Regions from separate parts of the Streptomyces sp. AK08-02 genome, predicted to be linked through region 2. Evidence: riboswitches for the same ligand, from Rfam matches in the RefSeq annotation. Region 2 holds a riboswitch; each other region holds the start of a gene.
What was found. A riboswitch is a leader RNA that binds a small molecule or an ion and turns the genes downstream of it on or off. The one in region 2 is predicted to bind cyclic di-AMP.
Positions count from the first base shown of each region.

Region 1 (4,682 bases), on a different contig from region 2:
CCGCTCGACGGTCACGAGGAGTACCCGGTCGAGGGCGGCCCCCGCTTCGTGCGGCCCGCGCTGTCCGTGCGGAGCGACGAGCGCCGGGGCACCGAGTGGCGCTTCGAGGCGTACGAGACCGAGGGCGGTGACGAGGGCGACGAACTGCGGCTCCGGTTCCGTGACGCGGGGCTGTCGATCACGCTCCACTACCGGATGCGCCACGACGTGGTGGAGCGCTGGGTGACCCTCGCCCATGACGCGCCCGAGGGAGCCGGCCCGCTGGAGCTGCTCCGCGCGGACTCCGCCACCTGGACGCTTCCCGAGCGCGACGGCTGGCGCCTCTCCCAGCTCCATGGACGGTGGGCCGCCGAATCCCGTCTAGTGCGGACGGACCTCACCTACGGTGAGAAGGTCATCGGCAGCAGGCGCGGCCACACCGGGCACCAGCACCTGCCCTGGGTGGCGCTCGACACCGAAGCGACCGAGGAGCACGGCGAGGTGTACGCGTGCGCGCTCGGCTGGTCCGGCTCCTGGCGGATCGCCGTCGCCCAACTGCCCGACGCGCGCGTGCAGATCACCGGCGGCGCCGGATACGACGACTCGGGGCTGCTGCGGCTGGCGGCGGGCGAGTCCTTCACCACGCCCGTCTTCGCGGGGCTGTGGACCGACTCCGGGCACGGCGGGGCGAGCCGGGCGTGGCACACGTACCAGCGCGCCTTCGTCGTCCCCGACGCGGACCGGGACCGGCCCGTGCTCTACAACTCCTGGGAGGCCACGGAGTTCGACATCTCCGAGGAGCAGCAGGGGACGCTGGCCCGGCGGGCCGCCGCGATCGGTGTCGAGCTGTTCGTCGTGGACGACGGCTGGTTCGGGGCCCGCACCAGCGACCGGGCCGGTCTCGGTGACTGGACGCCGAACCCGGACCGCTTCCCGGCGGGTGTCAGACCGCTCGCCGAGTACGTGCACGCGCTCGGTATGCGGTTCGGCATCTGGGTCGAGCCGGAGATGGTCAACCCCGACAGTGACCTGTACCGCGCGCACCCCGACTGGGTGCAGTTCCAGCCGGGACGGAAGCGGACGGAGTTCCGCAACCAGCTCGTCCTGAACCTCGCCCGTGAGGATGTCCGCGAGTACCTCTGGCAGCAGCTCGACGGGCTGCTCTCCAGCGCCCCGATCGACTACGTGAAGTGGGACTTCAACCGCTGCTTCACCGACGCCGGCTGGCCGGGCGAGGACTACCCCCAGCGTCTGTGGGTCGACCACGTGCACGGGCTGTACGCCCTGCTGGACCGGCTGCGGGCGGCCCACCCCGGGGTGGCCTTCGAGTCCTGCTCCGGCGGCGGTGGCCGGATCGACCTGGGTGTCCTCGCCCGTACGGACCAGGTGTGGACCTCCGACAATACGGACCCGCTGGACCGCCTCGCCATCCAGGAGGGTTTCAGCCAGATCCATCCGGCGCGGGTCATGGCCGCCTGGGTCACGGACAGTCCGAACACCCAGCTCAACGGCCGGATCAGCTCCCTGCGGTTCCGGTTCGTCAGTGCGATGGCCGGGGTGCTCGGCGTCGGTGGCGACCTCGCCCGGTGGACGGAGGAGGAGCTGACCGAGGCCGGGGAGTGGGTGGGGCTCTACAAGGAGATCCGGCCCGTCGTACAGCGCGGCGACCTCTACCGGCTGCGGCGGCCGACCGGTGGACTGAGCGCGGTGCAGTACGTGCTCGGGGACGAGACCGTCGTCCTCGCATGGCTCCAGGCGCAGCACCACGGTGAGCCGCTTCCGGCGCTGCGGCTGCGCGGGCTCGACCCGTCGGCGACGTACGAATGCCGCGAAACGGGCGAAATTCACAGAGGGGCGGTGCTGCTGCATCGCGGCTTGCGAACCGGGCTGAAGGGTGACCTTGATGCGGCAGTTTTCCGACTGCGTCGCATCTGATGCTTCTGTCCGTTATAGCGCCTTAATTCCAACTCGCCGGGAAATGGGGGTTGCTGTGAATCCGGTGCGTGAGCAGCGTCATATTCGTGACGGTGTGTCGCCGTCATGTTCACGTAATTTCGGCGTGATTAAAGGAAGTTCGAGGGGCTGACAGATCCGGAATTCACGGACAGTGACCGGAAATTCCGGGGAGGATCACAGGAAACCCGTACACAGGGAACCTGAGGCTTGTTTCCGTGCGTCTTGGTCGCTTACGTTCGCCACCAATCCGGACGGACGCCCAATCCTGCCGCCGCCCGGAGCCCGCATCGAACACCCGAGTACGGCAGGAGCGGGGGACCCACAGGTAGAACGCCTGTTCCGGTCTCTGGAACAGGCTTGGGGTTAAGTCACGTTCAGGCGTGGCCGGACATCTCCAGTCCGCACCCGACAGCTCACCTCGCAGGCGACGGAGAGGAATTCGTCATGCCCGCGAAGGGTAAGCACCGCCGTCCGAAGTCCCAGCGATTCACTCGCTCGATAGCCGTCGCCGGAACCGGCGGAGCGGCTCTCGCCCTGCCGTTGCTGGGAGCCACCGGCGCCCACGCGGCCACGGCGGAGTCCACGACTCAGGCTGTTCAGTCGCTTTCGGAAACGGCCAAGTCCGTAACGGCCGATTCCGTTTCCGTGCAGACGGCAAAGACCGAAAAGTCCGCCGCGGCGAAGAAGGCGAGCGTCAGGACCTACGCGGTCCGGGCCGGCGACTATCTCTCGAAGATCGCCCAGGAGGAGAGCGTCAGCGGTGGCTGGCAGAAGCTCTACTCGGACAACCGGACCGCCATCGGTGCCGACCCGAGCCTGATCCACCCCGGTCTGAAGCTGACGATCGGCAAGAAGGCCGCGTCGACCTCCTCGTCCTCCGCGGCTCCCTCGTCCTCCTCGACGTCCACGCGGAAGACGGATTCCAAGCCTGCCGCCGAGAGCGCGACGGCCGAGACCTCCACGACCACCGAGGCCGCCGACACCAGCAGCTCCAGCGGCTTCACCCTCCCCGTGACCGGCGCCACCATCGGCACCGGTTACCGCGTGGCGGGCAGCATGTGGTCCAGCGGATACCACACGGGCGTCGACTTCGTCGTCCCGACCGGCACCTCCCTCAAGGCGGTCGGCGCCGGCACCGTCGTCTCCGCGGGCTGGGGCGGTGCGTACGGCAACCAGGTCGTCATCCAGCTCGCCGACGGCTACTACGCCCAGTACGCCCACCTCTCCCAGCTCTCCGTCTCGGCCGGCCAGAGCGTGAGCGAGGGTCAGCAGATCGGTCTCTCCGGTGCCACGGGCAACGTGACCGGACCTCACCTCCACTTCGAGATCCGCACCACTCCGGACTACGGATCCGACATCGACCCGGTCGGCTACCTCCGCTCGAAGGGTGTTGCCGTCGGCTGACGCACACCTCCCGCACGGACGTCAGTCGAGGCTGTTCACCGAGCACATCGACCGAAGGCCGGACCCCGATCCCGGGGTCCGGCCTTCGGCGTGTTCATGTCCGCGCGTGCGGGTGTGATAGTGAACTCCCCATCCGCGCAAGCGCTTTCCCCTCACAAGGAGCCGCCTCGTGACGACCACTCGCAGAGCCTTCGGAACCCTGGCCGCGGGCGCGGCACTCACCGCGCTCGCCCCGGCCGCGCGCGCCGATGCCGCCACGTGCGGACGCCTCCTCGCCCGCGACGACTTCCGGCACGGCCTCGGCCAGTGGGCCGTCGAACTCCAGGACGGCGGCAGCGTCACGGCGGTCCGAGGTGTCCTGGAGGTCGACGTACCCAGCGGCGCGACCATCTGGTTCAGGCGCGGGCTGCGCGGTCCGTACGTCATCGAGTACACGGCGACGCCGGTCTCGGCGGGCGGGGCGCACGACCGGGTCTCCGACCTGAACAACTTCTGGAACGCCGTCGACGTACGCTCCCCGGACGACCTGTTCGCCACCGCGCGCAGCGGCGCCCTCGCGGAGTACGACTACCTCAAGACGTACTACGTCGGCTACGGCGCCAACACCAACACCACGACCCGGCTGCGCCGTTACGTCGGCGAGGCCGGAGTGCGCCCCTTGGTCTACGACTACACGGAGCCGCTGCTCGTCGCGAACCAACGGCATCGGGTTCGGATCGTCTCGGCCGGATCCACGGTTCGCTGGTGGAACAACGGGCGGCTCGTCTTCGACTACAGCGACCAGGACCCGTACACCAGTGGGCACTTTGCCTTCCGTACGACCTGGAGCCACTTCAGGATCACCGACTTCAGTGTCCGTGAGCTGCGGGTCCCCGTTATTCCGGGTTGACCAACACTTGGCAAGTGGCTTATCTCACCGCGCGTCAACCCCTTCCTACGGTCGCGTAGCTCACATCGGAAGGTGAATCATGGGCCGATGTGGCAGACGATTCGAAAAATGACAGCAGAGCGGTGATCGGGTCGTACGTGGCGGTGGGGGACAGCTTCACCGAGGGCGTCGGCGACCCCGGCCCCGACGGGGCGTTCGTCGGCTGGGCGGACCGCTTCGCGGTTCTGCTCGCAGACCGGCGCCCCGAGGGCGACTTCGACTACACGAACCTCGCGGTACGCGGGAGGCTGCTCGACCAGATCGTGGCCGAGCAGCTTCCCCTCGCCAGGGAGCAGGCGCCGGACCTGGTCTCCTTCTGCGCGGGCGGCAACGACATCATCCGGCCCGGCAGCGACCCGGACGAGGTCGCCGAGCGGTTCGAGCGGGCGGTGATCGGCCTCACCTCGGAGGTCGG
Region 1 is NZ_JARAZV010000008.1:232,327-237,008, forward strand. Features, by position in the region: gene PV734_RS18605 (alpha-galactosidase) at 1-1,914, shown strand, start outside; cyclic di-AMP (ydaO/yuaA leader) riboswitch at 2,218-2,375, shown strand; gene PV734_RS18610 (LysM peptidoglycan-binding domain-containing M23 family metallopeptidase) at 2,380-3,339, shown strand; gene PV734_RS18615 (DUF6250 domain-containing protein) at 3,509-4,228, shown strand; gene PV734_RS18620 (SGNH/GDSL hydrolase family protein) at 4,351-4,682, shown strand, end outside.
Region 1: linked by a shared signal. The riboswitch ahead of PV734_RS18610 (LysM peptidoglycan-binding domain-containing M23 family metallopeptidase) and the one ahead of PV734_RS13220 (M23 family metallopeptidase) in region 2 are both predicted to bind cyclic di-AMP.

Region 2 (4,682 bases):
AGTGACCCTATCCCATGCTTCAAAGTTAAAGCAATGGGATTGTGGCGGCCCTCACGTGTCGGGGCCGTCGGCGCCGCCGCACGAGGGCGACGACCTGCGCAGCCAGGGCAGGCCTTCCGGTGCCGACTCCGTCCCGTCCCCCTGGAGCGCCCGCTCGATCCGCGTACCGATCTCCTCCAGCTGGCCCACCTGCTCCGGGGTCAGATGGTCGAAGAGGGCGGCGCGGACCGTGGCCACATGCCCCGGGGCGGTGCGCTCCAGCACCGCCATGCCCTCCTCGGTCAGCGCGGCGACCGTCCCCCGCTTGTCCCACTTGCAGGCCTCGCGCCGGACGTGACCGTCCTTCTCCAGCCTGGCCACCGCGTACGTCAGCCGGCTGCGCGTGATCTTCAGCCTCTCGGCGAGATCGGTCATGCGCAGCCGCCGCTCGGGCGTCTCGGAGAGATAGGCCAGGATCGTGTAGTAGAGGTGTGGCATCCCGGCGTCCTGCTGGAGCTGCCGGTCGAGCGCGTCCTCCAGAAGCAGGGAGGCCGCGACGTACGCGCGCCACGCGCGCTGCTCCTCGGGGGTGAGCCAGCGGGTCGTCATGACACCAGTGTAGGTTTGTTTAAAACTTGAACCAAGCTCGCCGGTCAAGAAGAGAGTGCCCCATGCCCCTCCCGTACGTCCTGTTGTCCGCCGCCGTCTCTCTCGACGGCTACCTGGACGACACCGGCCCCGAGCGGCTGTTGCTCTCCAGCCCCGCCGACTTCGACCGTGTCGACGAGGTACGGGCGGCCAGTGACGCCATCCTCGTCGGCGCCGGCACCATCCGCGCCGACAATCCGCGTCTCCTGGTCAACTCGCCCGAGCGGCGGGCAGCGCGGCTGGCGGCCGGACAGCCCGAGTATCCGCTCAAGGTGACCGTGAGCGGATCGGGGGAGCTGGACCCGGCGGCCAACTTCTGGCACACGGGCGGCGAGAAGGTCGTGTACACGACGGACAAGGGCGCCGAACAGGCCCGGCGGGCCGGCCTGGGCGCCGATGTCGCCATCGTGGCCCTGGGCCCCGGCACGCTCGACTGGCGAGCCCTTCTCGAACACCTGCATGACGTACGGGGTGTCCGGCGCCTCATGGTCGAGGGCGGTGGCACCGTCCACACCCAGCTCCTCCGGCAGGGCCTCGCCGACGAACTCCAGCTCGTCCTCGCGCCCCTCTTCGTCGGCGACCCCGGCGCCCCCCGCCTCTTCGGCCCCGGCGGCTACCAGGGCGGCCGGCTCCGGCTCACGGAGACGCGCCGTATCGAGGACGTCGTCCTGATGCGGTACGAGCCCACCGCCCCCGGCGCCGGCCCGCTCGCCTCCGCCGCCGACCGGCACTGGCTGGCACTGGCGTGCGAACTGGCCCAACTGTGTCCGCCGTCGCGAACGGCGTTCAGTGTGGGGGCGGTGGTGGTGGCCTCCGACGGTACGGAACTGGCGCGCGGGCACTCCCGGGAGGGCGGCGACCCGGTCGTGCACGCCGAGGAGTCCGCGCTCGCGAAGCTCGACCCGGCCGACCCCCGGCTCCCGACGGCCACCGTCTACAGCAGCCTGGAGCCCTGTGCCCGCCGTGCCTCCCGCCCCGCCCCCTGTGCCCGGCTGATCCTCGACGCGGGCGTCCGCCGGGTGGTGACCGCCTGGCGTGAGCCGGACACCTTCGTGGTGGCGGCGGACGGGAACGGCCTGCTCTCCGGGGAGGGCGTCGAGGTCGTCGTACTCCCCGAGTTCGCGGAGCGGGCCAAGGCTCCCAACGCCCACCTGCCCGGCTGACGTGCCGCCTCCGCGGACCCCGGACCGAGGCTGGTGATCGAGGCCCCGCGAATGGCGTATAGTTGTGTTCAGCGGCGCGGGGTGGAGCAGCTCGGTAGCTCGCTGGGCTCATAACCCAGAGGTCGCAGGTTCAAATCCTGTCCCCGCTACTGAAGGCCCAGGGCCGGAAAACCACGAAAGTGGTTTTCCGGCCCTGAGTCGTTTGTGCCCCGACCCAGCTTGCTCGTTACGGCTCGCTTGTTACGCGCGTCGACGGTCGGCCGCCATCGCCTGTCATCAAGCCTGCCACCAAGCCTGTCACCAAGGGTGAGCGAACGATCTCGTTCCGCCCAACATCCGACGACATCTGACACTCCGTCAAAACTCGGCAGTCACTTAGGGCATGGTCAACTCGCCCGATTTTCACCGGTGGTGACCCAGAAAGTCCTCGGGAAAAGGATTAACGATCAACGGGAACAGCTTGGAATCCGGTGGCCAGGTCTATTAACGTTCGATAACGCAGCGCGGTAGTCCCAGCCGTCACAAGAGTCGGCTCCGTGCGCAAGTGCCTAATCCCGCAAGGGAACCGGGGAACCACCACCTTGGGGTGAATCGCTCGTCCGCCTCCGTGGCAACACGGCAGGTATACGCGCGTAGGAGACCTTCCTGCTCCGAACCCGTCAGCTAACCCGGTAGGCGAGAAGGAAGGAAAGGAGCACGCCCACGTGGCGTCAAACCCGCCCGCCCCAGCAGCCCCCTCCGTGCCGAACCGGCGCACCAGCGAGACCGAGGACGGCAAGATCCCGACCTTCGGCTTCGGCAGCCGCCGCACCGACGAGGGCCCCTGGGAGGAGTGGAATCCCAGCGCGGACACCACTCGTCCGGTCCGCGGTCGGCACCGCGTAGGCAAGCAGCGCGGCGGCGGAGGACTCGCCCGCAGCTCCACTGTTCTCGGCGTCGGCGTCATAGCCGCTGTCGGCGGGGCCGGCATGGCCACCGCGCAGACCGGCAAGCCGCCGGTCTCCATCTCCATCCCCGACCTGCCCTCGGTCGGCTCGCCCTTCACGCACGACGACTCGGACGACGAGCCCAAGGGCTCCGCCACCGCGCTCAGCAGCGTCGGCGTGACTCCCGAGGAGACCGAGCAGGGCACCAGCGACGCCGGCGAGGCCCTGCGCAGCCGCATCATCCTCCAGGCCGAGCAGCAGAAGGACCAGGCCGAGGCCAAGGTCCAGCAGGCCGCCCAGGACGCCGCCGCGAGGAAGGCCGCCGCCGAGGCCGCCAAGGTGAAGCGGGAGGCCGCGGCCAAGGTCGCCGCCGAGAAGAAGAAGATCGCGGAGGCCGCCGCGGCGAAGGTGGAGGCCGCACGTCTCGCCTCGCTCGCCAAGCAGTACACGCTGCCGACCTCCTCGTACACGATCACCTCGACGTTCGGCCAGGCCGGCTCGCTGTGGTCCTCCGGCTACCACACCGGCCTCGACTTCGCCGCGCCCACCGGCACGCCCCTCAAGGCGATCCACAGCGGCACGGTCACCGAGGCGGGCTGGAGCGGCTCCTACGGCTACCGCACCATCCTCACCCTCGACGACGGCACCGAGCTCTGGTACGCCCACCAGTCGTCGATCAACGTCAGCGTCGGCCAGAAGGTCGCCACGGGTGACGTCATCGGCCGCGTCGGCGCCACCGGCAACGTCACCGGGGCCCACCTCCACCTGGAGGTGCACACCAGCAGCTCGGACAGTGCCGGCATCGACCCGATGGCGTGGCTGCGGAGCATGGGCCTCAACCCGTAGGAATCGACCCTCGGGAGGCGACCCGTAGGAGTCGTCTTCCCCGGTCTCTCACCGGTAGTCCTGACGCTTGATCGTCTGCGTCAGGGCTACCGGTTTTTCGTTGTTCGATCCTGGTGGGAATCCTGCTACGAGCGGTACGGGTTGTAGGCCGGGTCCGGGTACGGGTACGGGTTGTAGGCGGGGCGGTTCTGGCCGTAGACGTGGTTGTACGAGGGGTACGGCGGCCAGGTGACCGGCGGTGCGGGAGCGGGGGCCGGTGCGATGGCGCGGGCCGCGTGGTCCAGGGCAGGGCGGGCCACCGCTCTGCGCTCCCACAGCTCGCCCAGCAGCTCCTGCTCCCGGACGACGAAGTCGGCGCCCGCGCGGCCGAGGCGCCCCCGGTGGCGCAGGAACGCGAGTGAGGTGGCGTACGCCTCGTACTGCGCCACCGCGCGGGCCGCGGGCCTGCCCAGATGGCGGCGGGCGTACACGCGGGCCAGCCGGCGGGCGCGCATCGAGCCGAGGGCGTACGGCTCGGCCGGTGCCAGCCAGCCGGCCAGCGCGTACGCGGGCAACTCGGCGCGCACGGTACGCAGTTCGCGCTGGCGGGTCCAGATGACCAGCCAGGTGAGAAGGCCGAACGCGGGCACCATGAAGGCGGCGTACACCGCGATGAACCCGTACTCCCCGAAGGTCGACGAGCCGTTCCAGAAGGCGTGCATGCTCATCGCGAGCAGCAGTCCGGTCAGCGGCAGCAGCACCCGGCGGACGGGCCGACGCTCGCCCCAGAGGGCGGAGATACCGAACCCGATGCCGGTGAGGACCGTGAACAGGGGGTGCGCGAACGGTGACATGACCACGCGGACGAAGAAGGTCGCCGCGGTGACCGAGGCGATGCCGCTGTCTCCGGTGAGCTGGTCGGTGCCGAACGCGGTGCCGAGATAGAGGATGTTCTCGGTGAAGGCGAAGCCGGTGGCGGTGACCCCGGCGATGACGACCCCGTCGACGATCCCGGTGAAGTCGCGCCGCCGGAAGAGATAGATGAGGAGTACGGCGGCTGCTTTCGCGGACTCCTCGACGATCGGCGCTATGACGGTCGCGCCGAGGGTGTCCGCGCCGGACGGGTCGGCGGTGGCCGTCG
Region 2 is NZ_JARAZV010000005.1:455,288-459,969, forward strand. Features, by position in the region: gene PV734_RS13205 (MarR family winged helix-turn-helix transcriptional regulator) at 52-588, opposite strand; gene PV734_RS13210 (dihydrofolate reductase family protein) at 651-1,790, shown strand; tRNA gene PV734_RS13215 (tRNA-Met) at 1,866-1,939, shown strand; cyclic di-AMP (ydaO/yuaA leader) riboswitch at 2,326-2,483, shown strand; gene PV734_RS13220 (M23 family metallopeptidase) at 2,495-3,562, shown strand; gene PV734_RS13225 (PrsW family intramembrane metalloprotease) at 3,688-4,682, opposite strand, start outside.

Region 3 (4,682 bases), on a different contig from region 2:
GGGGCACCCGGTGCTGACGGTCGAGGAACCCGGCGGCCGTATACGGGACTTGTCGGCCGACCATGTGATAGCCGCGACCGGCTACCGCGTCGACATCGCCGCGATGGACTTTCTCGGACATGAGCTGCGTATGGAGCTGGCGGTGAGCAGGGGGACGCCGAGGCTCGGGGCCGGGTATGTGTCATCCGTACCCGGGTTGTACTTCACGGGGTTGCCGGCGGCCGCTTCGTACGGGCCGGTGATGCGGTTCGTGTGCGGAACGGAGTTCGCCTCTCCGAGGCTGGCGCGGCATCTGGCGGCGGCGCACGGGTAGGGCACTCCGCCCGTGTCGGCCCCGCCCCGCCCCGCCCCGCGTGGTAGCCGACGCTTGCCGCGCCCACCCCTGCCAGACCCCTGACCGCCCCGGTGCCCAGATACTCGCCCCGGGGGCGCTGCTGTGCTGATCGTGCCTTCCCGGGCCGGTGTCGCGACAGGAACCGGCCCGGGCGCGGGGGGCTGTTGCTGCCGGGATGCCGTACGTCGTCCGGTTCGGGCGGATACCGAGGTGCCGAACGATCCGTATTCTCTGGATCATGGCCGCTCCCACCGCATACGCACTTATCGCCACCGACCTGGACGGAACGCTTCTGCGTGCCGACGACACGCTCTCCGACCGGTCGCGGGCCGCGCTCGCGCTCGCCACGGCCGCCGGCGCCCGGCATCTGGTCGTGACGGGACGGCCGGCGCCGAGAGTCCGGCCGCTGCTCGACGACCTCGGTGCCGGGGGGCTCGCGGTGTGCGGTCAGGGAGCGCAGGTGTACGACGCCGGTGCGGACCGGCTGCTGTGGTCGGTGACCCTGGACCAGGAGCTGGCGGAGACCGCGCTCGGCAAGATCGAGGCCGAGGTCGGGCAGGTGTACGCCGCTGTCGATCAGGACGGTGTGGACGGGCTCACGCTCATCGAGCCGGGGTATCTGATGCCGCACCCGACGCTGCCCGCCGTACGGGTGCGGCACCGGGACGACCTGTGGGCCGAGCCCATCAGCAAGGTACTGCTGCGCCATCCGTCCCTGTCCGACGACGAGTTGGCGTCGGCGGCGCGCGGAGCGGTCGGTTCCCTCGCGACGGTCACCATGTCGGGGCCGGGCACCGTCGAACTCCAGCCATGCGGCATCACCAAGGCGACGGGGCTCGCGCTGGCCGCCGAGTACCTCGGACTGACGTCGGCGGCCACCATCGCCTTCGGTGACATGCCCAATGACATCCCGATGTTCGACTGGGCGGCCCACGGAGTTGCCATGGCCAATGCCCATCCCGAACTGAAGGCCGTGGCGGACGAGGTCACCCTCTCGAACGAGGACGACGGCATCGCGGTGGTGCTGGAGCGGCTGTTCGAGGGTGGAGCGGTCCGGTAGCCCTGGGGATACCGGACCGCCCCACCCTCCGTGCCGCCCAGGCCCGGGTGTACCGGGCCTGGGCGGCCACTGGTCCAGGGGGCGGACTAGTAGGCCCCGAACACGTTGTCGATCGATCCGTAGCGCGCCGCCGCGTAGTTGCAGGCGGCGGTGATGTTCGCGATCGGGTCGTAGGGGTCGTACGAGGTGCCGGCGACGTGGTACGCGGCGAAGGTCGGGTCGATGACCTGGAGGAGGCCCTTGGAGGGGGTTCCGGCTGCCGCGTTCGAGTCCCAGTTGTTGATGGCGTACGGGTTGCCCGACGACTCGCGGATGACGTTGCGGTAGATGCCGTCGTACGTTCCGGGGATGCCGTGCTGCGCCATGATGTCGAGCGATTCGCGGATCCAGCCGTCCAGGTTGTTCGCGTAGTACGTCGTTGTGGACGCGGCGGAAGGTGCGGCCGAGGCCGTCGTCGCAGTCACGACCGGGATGGCCAGGGCTGCGGCGGCCGTGGCCGTGATGGCGAGTGTGCGCGTGAGTGTGAGCGGGCGGCGCAGGCTTCTCGCGCGGTGGTGCTGACCTCGTGCGGGCATGGTGAGTCCTCTCCGGCGCCTGCGAGGTGAGCTGTCGGGTTCGGGCGGGAGATGCCCGGCCGGGCGCGCGGTCGGCGCACGGCTTCACCCCGAGCCGGTCCGGCGCGAACGCCCGGACCGGCGGCTTACCTGGGTCCCCCGCTCCTGCCTGCGTGAGTCATGTGGGTGGGTGGGTCTGCTGCTCTGTGGGCGGTGGCAGGATTCGGCGGTCCGCCCGGTGTGGCGCGAAACGTATGCGAGAGCACATGGATCGAACAAGGGGCAGAAATGCAGGACTTACCCATTTGGGATGCCCATTGCGGATAAAAGGGGCAAGTTGGAGATGGGGCCTGAAGGGCAACTTGCCTTTAGCGAATGGGTAGTTTGCGAAGCGCGGGCGGAGGGGGGTGCCCGTGGGCGTGACTCGAATCACGGAGCGGGGGTAGTCGTGACATGAGTGCGATGAGCAAGGGTTTTGGGGCATTTGGCGTTACTTGAATGCTCATGTCCATTGCGTGATATTGCGAGGCGTTGCGCGACGGTGTGAGGCGTTGTGGGTGGCGGAACCTCGGGCGCGCCACGTGACGTTGTTGTGGTGACGGTCGCGGTGAACGGTGGGGATGAGGTGACGTATGCGCGTGAGTGCTCGCCTACGGGGCGCGGGATGTTTATAAATGTCCATGCTTTGGACTGATCAAAAACATTCCGGTCGTGATCCGATAGCGCCTGGCCTGGACGGGCGGGCGCTAGCGGTGATCGAAACATGACCGGATACGCTGACTTGAGTGATGGCAGCGATCTATCGACACACCGTGTGACCGCCAGTAGACACCAGCAGACAGGAGATCCCTCGTGACCGTCGTCGGGCCGTTCGGGCTGAGCGTGCGGGACCAGGCTCTCGAAGCCGATGTCCAGGCCGGATTGGCGGCTGTCGAGGAAGGGTTGCTCGAAGCCACCAAGAGCGAGGTCCCCTTCATCACGGAGGCCGCGCAGCATCTCGTACGGGCGGGCGGGAAGCGGTTCCGGCCACTCCTCGTGATGCTCGCGGCACAGTTCGGGGACCGGCACGCGCCGGGCATCGTGCCGTCCGCGGTGGTGGTGGAGCTGACCCACCTCGCGACGCTGTACCACGACGACGTCATGGACGAGGCCGAGGTGCGTCGCGGTGTGCCCAGCGCCAACACACGCTGGGGGAACTCCGTCGCGGTCCTCACCGGGGACTTCCTGTTCGCACGGGCTTCGCACATCCTCGCCGATCTCGGGCCCGAGGCGGTTCGGGTGCAGGCGGAGGCGTTCGAGCGGCTGGTGACCGGGCAGATCCTGGAGACGGCGGGACCGTCGGACGGCCGGGACCCCGTCGAGCACTATCTGGATGTACTGGGCGGGAAGACCGGGTCGCTGGTGGCCGTGGCCTGCCGGTTCGGGGCGATGATGTCCGGGGCCGACGACGGTGTCGTGGATGTGCTCACCCAGTACGGGGAGCGGCTCGGGGTCGCCTTCCAGCTCGCGGACGACGTGCTGGACATCGCGTCCGACTCCCACGAGTCGGGCAAGACACCCGGGACGGATCTGCGGGAGGGCATTCCCACCATGCCCGTGCTGCGGTTGCGGGAGCGGGTGGCCCGGCTGGGGCTGGCCGAGGACGTCGCGTTGTGCGAGTTGCTGGACTCCGACCTGAGTGACGACGCCCGGCACGCGGAGGCGCTGGCCCGACTGCGGGCGCACCCGGCGCTGGAGCAGGCCCGTCGGGACACCGTGCGGTACGCGGAGGACGCGCGGGCCGCGTTGGCGCCGTTGGTGGAGTGCGACGCCAAGGCCGCCTTGGTGGAGATGTGCGACGCGGTGGTGCACCGGGCCGGCTGAGGCGTCCGCCCCGCCCCGCTCACCTGACCGCACCTGCCCTGTCTCGGCCCGTCCCGTCGCCGGGAGTGGGGCGCCGGCCCCCTAGGGGTCGGGGGAAGCTGCGCCTCCTGATGTCATCCCGTAGCAGTACATGGAGTTGAGCCCAAGGTCTGACGATTCCTCCTCGTGGATTTGGTGAGATGGAAACCAACCACTCCTCACCGGTTCGGGTGAGAATGGCGGCTCAGGGTGGACAAGTGTGGGACGGACAGCCGCCGCCGACGACGGAGGTAAGGCACACATGGCACCGTACGAAGAGGCCAAGGCCGGGAACCGGATCGAGGCCGAGATCGAGGCCGAGGACGTGCCGTCCCGGCGCCGCAAGGCCGCGCGGTACGCCGCCCCGGCCGCGGTGATCGGTCTGACGGTCGCGACGATCGGGCTGGTACCGGCGTTCGCCGGCTCCGGTGACCCCGATCTGCCGAAGATCAGCGCGCAGCAGCTCATCGAGAAGATCGCCGCGTCGGACGTACAGCAGTTGTCCGGCACGGTGAAGATCAGTACGGATCTGGGACTGCCCGACCTCGGCGGCCTGGAGAGCGGACTTCTGTCGGGCGGCGGTCTCGGCGGGGCTTCCGACGGCTCGGGGTCGGCCGCCGATCCGAGCGCCAAGCTCCTCGCACTGGCGTCCGGCACGCACACGATCCGCGTCGCCGCGGACGGCCCCGACAAGCAGAAGGTGTCGCTGCTGGAGAAGGCCGCCGAGTACAGCGTGATCCACAACGGCGACGAGGTGTGGGCGTACGACAGCGCGTCGAACGAGGCCTACCACGCCACGGCCCCCGCGTCCGAGAGCGGCAAGGAAAAGGGTGGCAGCAAGGGCGAGAGCAAG
Region 3 is NZ_JARAZV010000006.1:238,263-242,944, reverse strand. Features, by position in the region: gene PV734_RS14535 (NAD(P)-binding domain-containing protein) at 1-313, shown strand, start outside; gene PV734_RS14530 (HAD family hydrolase) at 573-1,394, shown strand; gene PV734_RS14525 (transglycosylase SLT domain-containing protein) at 1,481-1,969, opposite strand; cyclic di-AMP (ydaO/yuaA leader) riboswitch at 1,973-2,132, opposite strand; gene PV734_RS14520 (polyprenyl synthetase family protein) at 2,801-3,811, shown strand; gene PV734_RS14515 (DUF2092 domain-containing protein) at 4,092-4,682, shown strand, end outside.
Region 3: linked by a shared signal. The riboswitch ahead of PV734_RS14525 (transglycosylase SLT domain-containing protein) and the one ahead of PV734_RS13220 (M23 family metallopeptidase) in region 2 are both predicted to bind cyclic di-AMP.

Region 4 (4,682 bases), on a different contig from region 2:
AACCTGATCGGCAACGGCGTCCACGCCCTGCTCACCCACCCCGAGCAGCGCGCCCGCCTCCAGGCGTCCCTGGCCGACGCGGACTCCTCCCTCCTCGAAACGGGCATCGAGGAACTCCTCCGCTACGACGGCCCCGTCGAGCTGGCCACCTGGCGCTATGCCACTCGCCCGGTCAGCATCGGCGGGCAGGACATCGCGGCCGGCGACCCCGTCCTCGTCGTCCTCGCCGCCGCCGACCGGGACCCGGCGCGGTTCGCCGACCCCGACACCCTCGATCTCGGCCGCCGGGACAACCAGCACCTCGGATACGGCCACGGCATCCACTACTGCCTCGGAGCCCCGCTCGCCCGCCTGGAGGGCCGCAGCGCGCTGGCCACCCTCCTCACCCGCCTCCCTGACCTGCGACTCGCCGCGGATCCGGCCGAGTTGCGATGGCGGGGCGGGCTCATCATGCGTGGACTGCGCACCCTGCCCGTCGAGTTCACGCCGGTGCACGAATCCGGCCAGACCTTGCCGGCGGCACCGTAGAAGATCACGAGAAGGTGACACTCCCTCAACAATGTGATCTTCACGTGATCTCTGCGGCATGAACTTGTGACTGGCGATCGCCTGCGGCTACGTTCGTGCACCAGTGCGATGCCCGGCATCACGCGTCGCACTGGTCCCCGCTGTCTCGCGAAAGGCAACCCCATGCTCTCCGGGAACGGTCGTCACCGTCGCCCCCGCCAGGCCCCGGCGCTGCTCGTCTCGGCCGGCGTCGCCGGCTCCGCCATCGCCATCCCGCTGCTCGGCGCGACCGGCGCCAGCGCGGCCAGTGGCACCACCTGGGACCGGGTCGCGGAGTGCGAGAGCGGCGGCTCCTGGAGTGCCAACCCCGGCAACGGGTACTACGGCGGGCTCCAGTTGACCCAGGCGGACTGGGAGAAGTACGGCGGTCTCTCCTTCGCCCCGAGCGCCGACCAGGCCAGCCGCTCGCAGCAGATAGCCGTCGGCGAGAAGATCCTCGCCGACCAGGGCGCCGGCGCCTGGGAGGCCTGCGCGCTGCTGTCCGGGCTCGGCAAGGACACCGGCTCGGCCGACGTCGACACCGGTGTGGCCGGGGATGACGCCGATGCGGACAAGGGTGATGTCTCGGGTCTGGGCCTGGGAGTGATCGCGGGCTCGGGGTCGGACTCCTCTTCCTCCTCCTCGACCTCGGCGTCGCCCACGCCCTCGGGGTCCCCCTCCACCGGCTCCTCGGCGCTGACCGGGGGTTCGGACTCGTCGCCGTCCCCGACGCCGTCCGGCGGGGCGACCACCGGCTCCGCCGACGCCGGTGACTCGGCCGGGTCGGCCACCTCGCCGTCCCCTTCCACCTCGTCGCCCGGTGCGAACGGTTCGAAGGAAGGCGACAGTTCACCCGGAGGAGCAGCAAAGGGTGGGGATGCTGGCAAATCAGGTCAGAAGGCAGAAAAGGTGAGCGGTGCGGGCAGTACCGAGACCTCTGCCGGTACCGGCCGTCACCGCGGCAAGGCCGAGGGGTCGTACGCGGCGAGCATCGGAGACGCCCTATGGGACGTCACCGGCTCTCTGGATCTCGTCGGCGAGCAGTCCGAATCCACCGCCGGGAGCGACGCCTTCCTTGACGCGAGCTCGGGCCTCGTTCTCCCCGGTCAGATCCTTGCGGTAGGTAGCGAACCCGGGCAAAACTAACCGAAGTTCACGTCCTGTTTTCACGCTGAATGTCCGTTATCGATGCGGTGAGAGATAGGTCTCAGAAGCCCTGATCGTCTTTGTATTTCATCGGATCAGCTGTTTACGGTCGTCATCGCCCGCCACAGTGGGCCCCGCCGGTCGCAACGCCGAATCCTGCCAACGGCCGAACGGGAACAGTCGTCGCGTCAAGCGCCGTAGGCAGGAGCGGGGGACCCAAGGTAGGTGCCGCACCGGGCAGTTGTCCGGAGCGGCTCGGGGTGAAGCCGTACGCCGCCCGACAGGGGCGTACGGCCGGGCAACTCAACCGGCCCGAACCCGACAGCTCACCTCGCAGGCGTCGGTGAGGGGATCTTTCATGCTGTTTTCCGGTAAGGGCAAGCACCGTCGTCCGTCCAAGGCCACCCGCGTCGTCGCCATCGCCGGCGTGACCGGTGCCGCTGTCGCCGCTCCGCTGCTGGCGGCCGGCTCCGCCTCCGCCGCCACCTCCGCCGAGTGGGACACCGTCGCCCAGTGCGAGTCCGGCGGCAACTGGTCCATCAACACCGGCAACGGCTACTACGGCGGCCTGCAGTTCTCCGCCTCGACCTGGGCCGCGTACGGCGGCACGGCATACGCCGGCACCGCCGACCAGGCCTCGAAGTCCCAGCAGATCACCATCGCCGAGAAGGTCCTCGCGGGCCAGGGCAAGGGTGCCTGGCCGGTCTGCGGCACGGGCCTGTCCAGCGCGTCCTACGACGGCGGTTCGAGCAGCGGCAGCGGTACGAGCACGGGTTCGAGCAACAACAACTCGTCCGGCGGCTCCAGCTCCAGCGGCTCCAGCGAGACCTCCACCCGCTCCACCGGCAACCAGCAGGCCTCCCGTTCGCAGGAGCGGCCCGCCGCGAAGAAGACCGTCACCACCCCGACCGGCAAGAAGGTCAAGAAGGGTGACGGCGAGTACAAGGTCGTCAAGGGCGACAGCCTCAGCGCGATCGCCGAGGCGCACCACGTCAAGGGCGGCTGGCAGAAGCTCTTCCAGCTGAACAAGGACATCATCGACGACGCCGACTTCATCTTCCCGGGCCAGCAGCTGCACCTCAGCTGACCCAGGGTCGAAAGCCGATCCCAGGGGCGGACAGGCCGCTCGAAGTACAGTCCGCTCGAAGGTGAACCACAGCGCCCTCACATCCGTGCCTTCCATAGTGAAGACCTCGTGAGGGTCACCCCCGTCCCCCACGGGCTCCCCGCTCCGGTGCGTGTTCCCCCGTACGCACCGGGGCGGGGCTTTTTGTTTCCCTGAGGAACAATGTTTACCCTCGGTTCCGTTCGTGTTCCGTCCATGGGGTGGTCGGACGGCTGGCCGATCCCCCCGAGCCGGTTAGGCTCATCAACGCGGAGCCGCCGCGGCCCCGTACCCGTGAGGCCTCAGCAGCCCCGCGTACCCGCGTCACATTCCATAAAAGGAGATGCTCGTGCCGTCCATCGACGTCGTCGTAGCCCGGGAAATCCTCGACTCGCGAGGCAACCCCACCGTCGAGGTCGAGGTCGGCCTCGATGACGGCAGCACCGGTCGTGCCGCCGTCCCGTCCGGCGCCTCCACCGGAGCCTTCGAGGCCATCGAGCTGCGCGACGGTGACCCCAACCGCTACCTCGGCAAGGGTGTCGAGAAGGCCGTCCTCGCCGTCATCGAGCAGATCGGCCCGGAGCTCGTCGGCTACGACGCCACCGAGCAGCGCCTGATCGACCAGGCCATGTTCGACCTGGACGCCACCGACAACAAGGGCTCCCTCGGCGCCAACGCCATCCTCGGCGTCTCCCTCGCCGTCGCCCACGCCGCCTCCGAGGCCAGCGACCTGCCCCTCTTCCGCTACCTCGGCGGCCCGAACGCGCACCTGCTGCCCGTTCCGATGATGAACATCCTCAACGGCGGCTCCCACGCGGACTCCAACGTCGACATCCAGGAGTTCATGATCGCCCCGATCGGCGCGGAGTCCTTCTCCGAGGCGCTGCGCTGGGGTGCGGAGATCTACCACACCCTCAAGAAGGTGCTGAAGACCAAGGGCCTGTCCACCGGCCTCGGCGACGAGGGCGGCTTCGCCCCGAACCTGGAGTCCAACCGCGCCGCGCTCGACCTCATCATCGAGGCCATCAAGCAGGCCGGTTACGTCCCCGGCGAGCAGATCGGCCTCGCGCTCGACGTCGCCGCGTCCGAGTTCTACAAGGACGGCAAGTACGAGTTCGAGGGCAAGTCCCGCACGGCCGCCGAGATGACCGAGTACTACGAGGAGCTCGTCTCCGCGTACCCGCTCATCTCCATCGAGGACCCGCTGTACGAGGACGACTGGGCCGGCTGGAAGACCATCACCGACAAGCTGGGCGACAAGGTCCAGATCGTCGGCGACGACCTCTTCGTCACCAACCCGGAGCGCCTCGCCCGTGGCATCGAGGAGGGCAGCGCCAACGCCCTGCTCGTCAAGGTCAACCAGATCGGCTCGCTGACCGAGACCCTGGACGCCGTCGAGATGGCCCAGCGCAACGGCTTCAAGTGCATGATGTCCCACCGCTCCGGCGAGACCGAGGACGTCACCATCGCCGACCTCGCCGTCGCGGTGAACTGCGGCCAGATCAAGACCGGCGCCCCGGCCCGCTCGGACCGCGTCGCCAAGTACAACCAGCTCCTGCGCATCGAGGAGATCCTCGACGACGCGGCGGTCTACGCCGGCCGCTCGGCCTTCCCGCGCTTCAAGGGCTGAGCCTTCCCCACGTCCGCTCTGCGGACCACGGGCACAGCAAGGGCTGAGCCTTCCCGGGCTAAGGCATAGCCAGTCGTACGTACGTCCCCGTATCCGGTCCCGTACCGTGTGCGGGGACGTACGCGCGTGTGAACGGGAGGCGGGGACCATGGCCGTACCGGGCCTTCCCGGGGGACGACCCCCGGACCCCCGGCCGAAAGGACGCAGTCGCGCGGGCGTGACCGGCGTAGAGCTGCGAGGTGAGCATCAGTGACC
Region 4 is NZ_JARAZV010000014.1:98,653-103,334, reverse strand. Features, by position in the region: gene PV734_RS28485 (cytochrome P450) at 1-528, shown strand, start outside; gene PV734_RS28480 (transglycosylase family protein) at 691-1,692, shown strand; cyclic di-AMP (ydaO/yuaA leader) riboswitch at 1,876-2,047, shown strand; gene PV734_RS28475 (transglycosylase family protein) at 2,051-2,779, shown strand; gene eno (phosphopyruvate hydratase) at 3,141-4,427, shown strand; gene PV734_RS28465 (septum formation initiator family protein) at 4,677-4,682, shown strand, end outside.
Region 4: linked by a shared signal. The riboswitch ahead of PV734_RS28475 (transglycosylase family protein) and the one ahead of PV734_RS13220 (M23 family metallopeptidase) in region 2 are both predicted to bind cyclic di-AMP.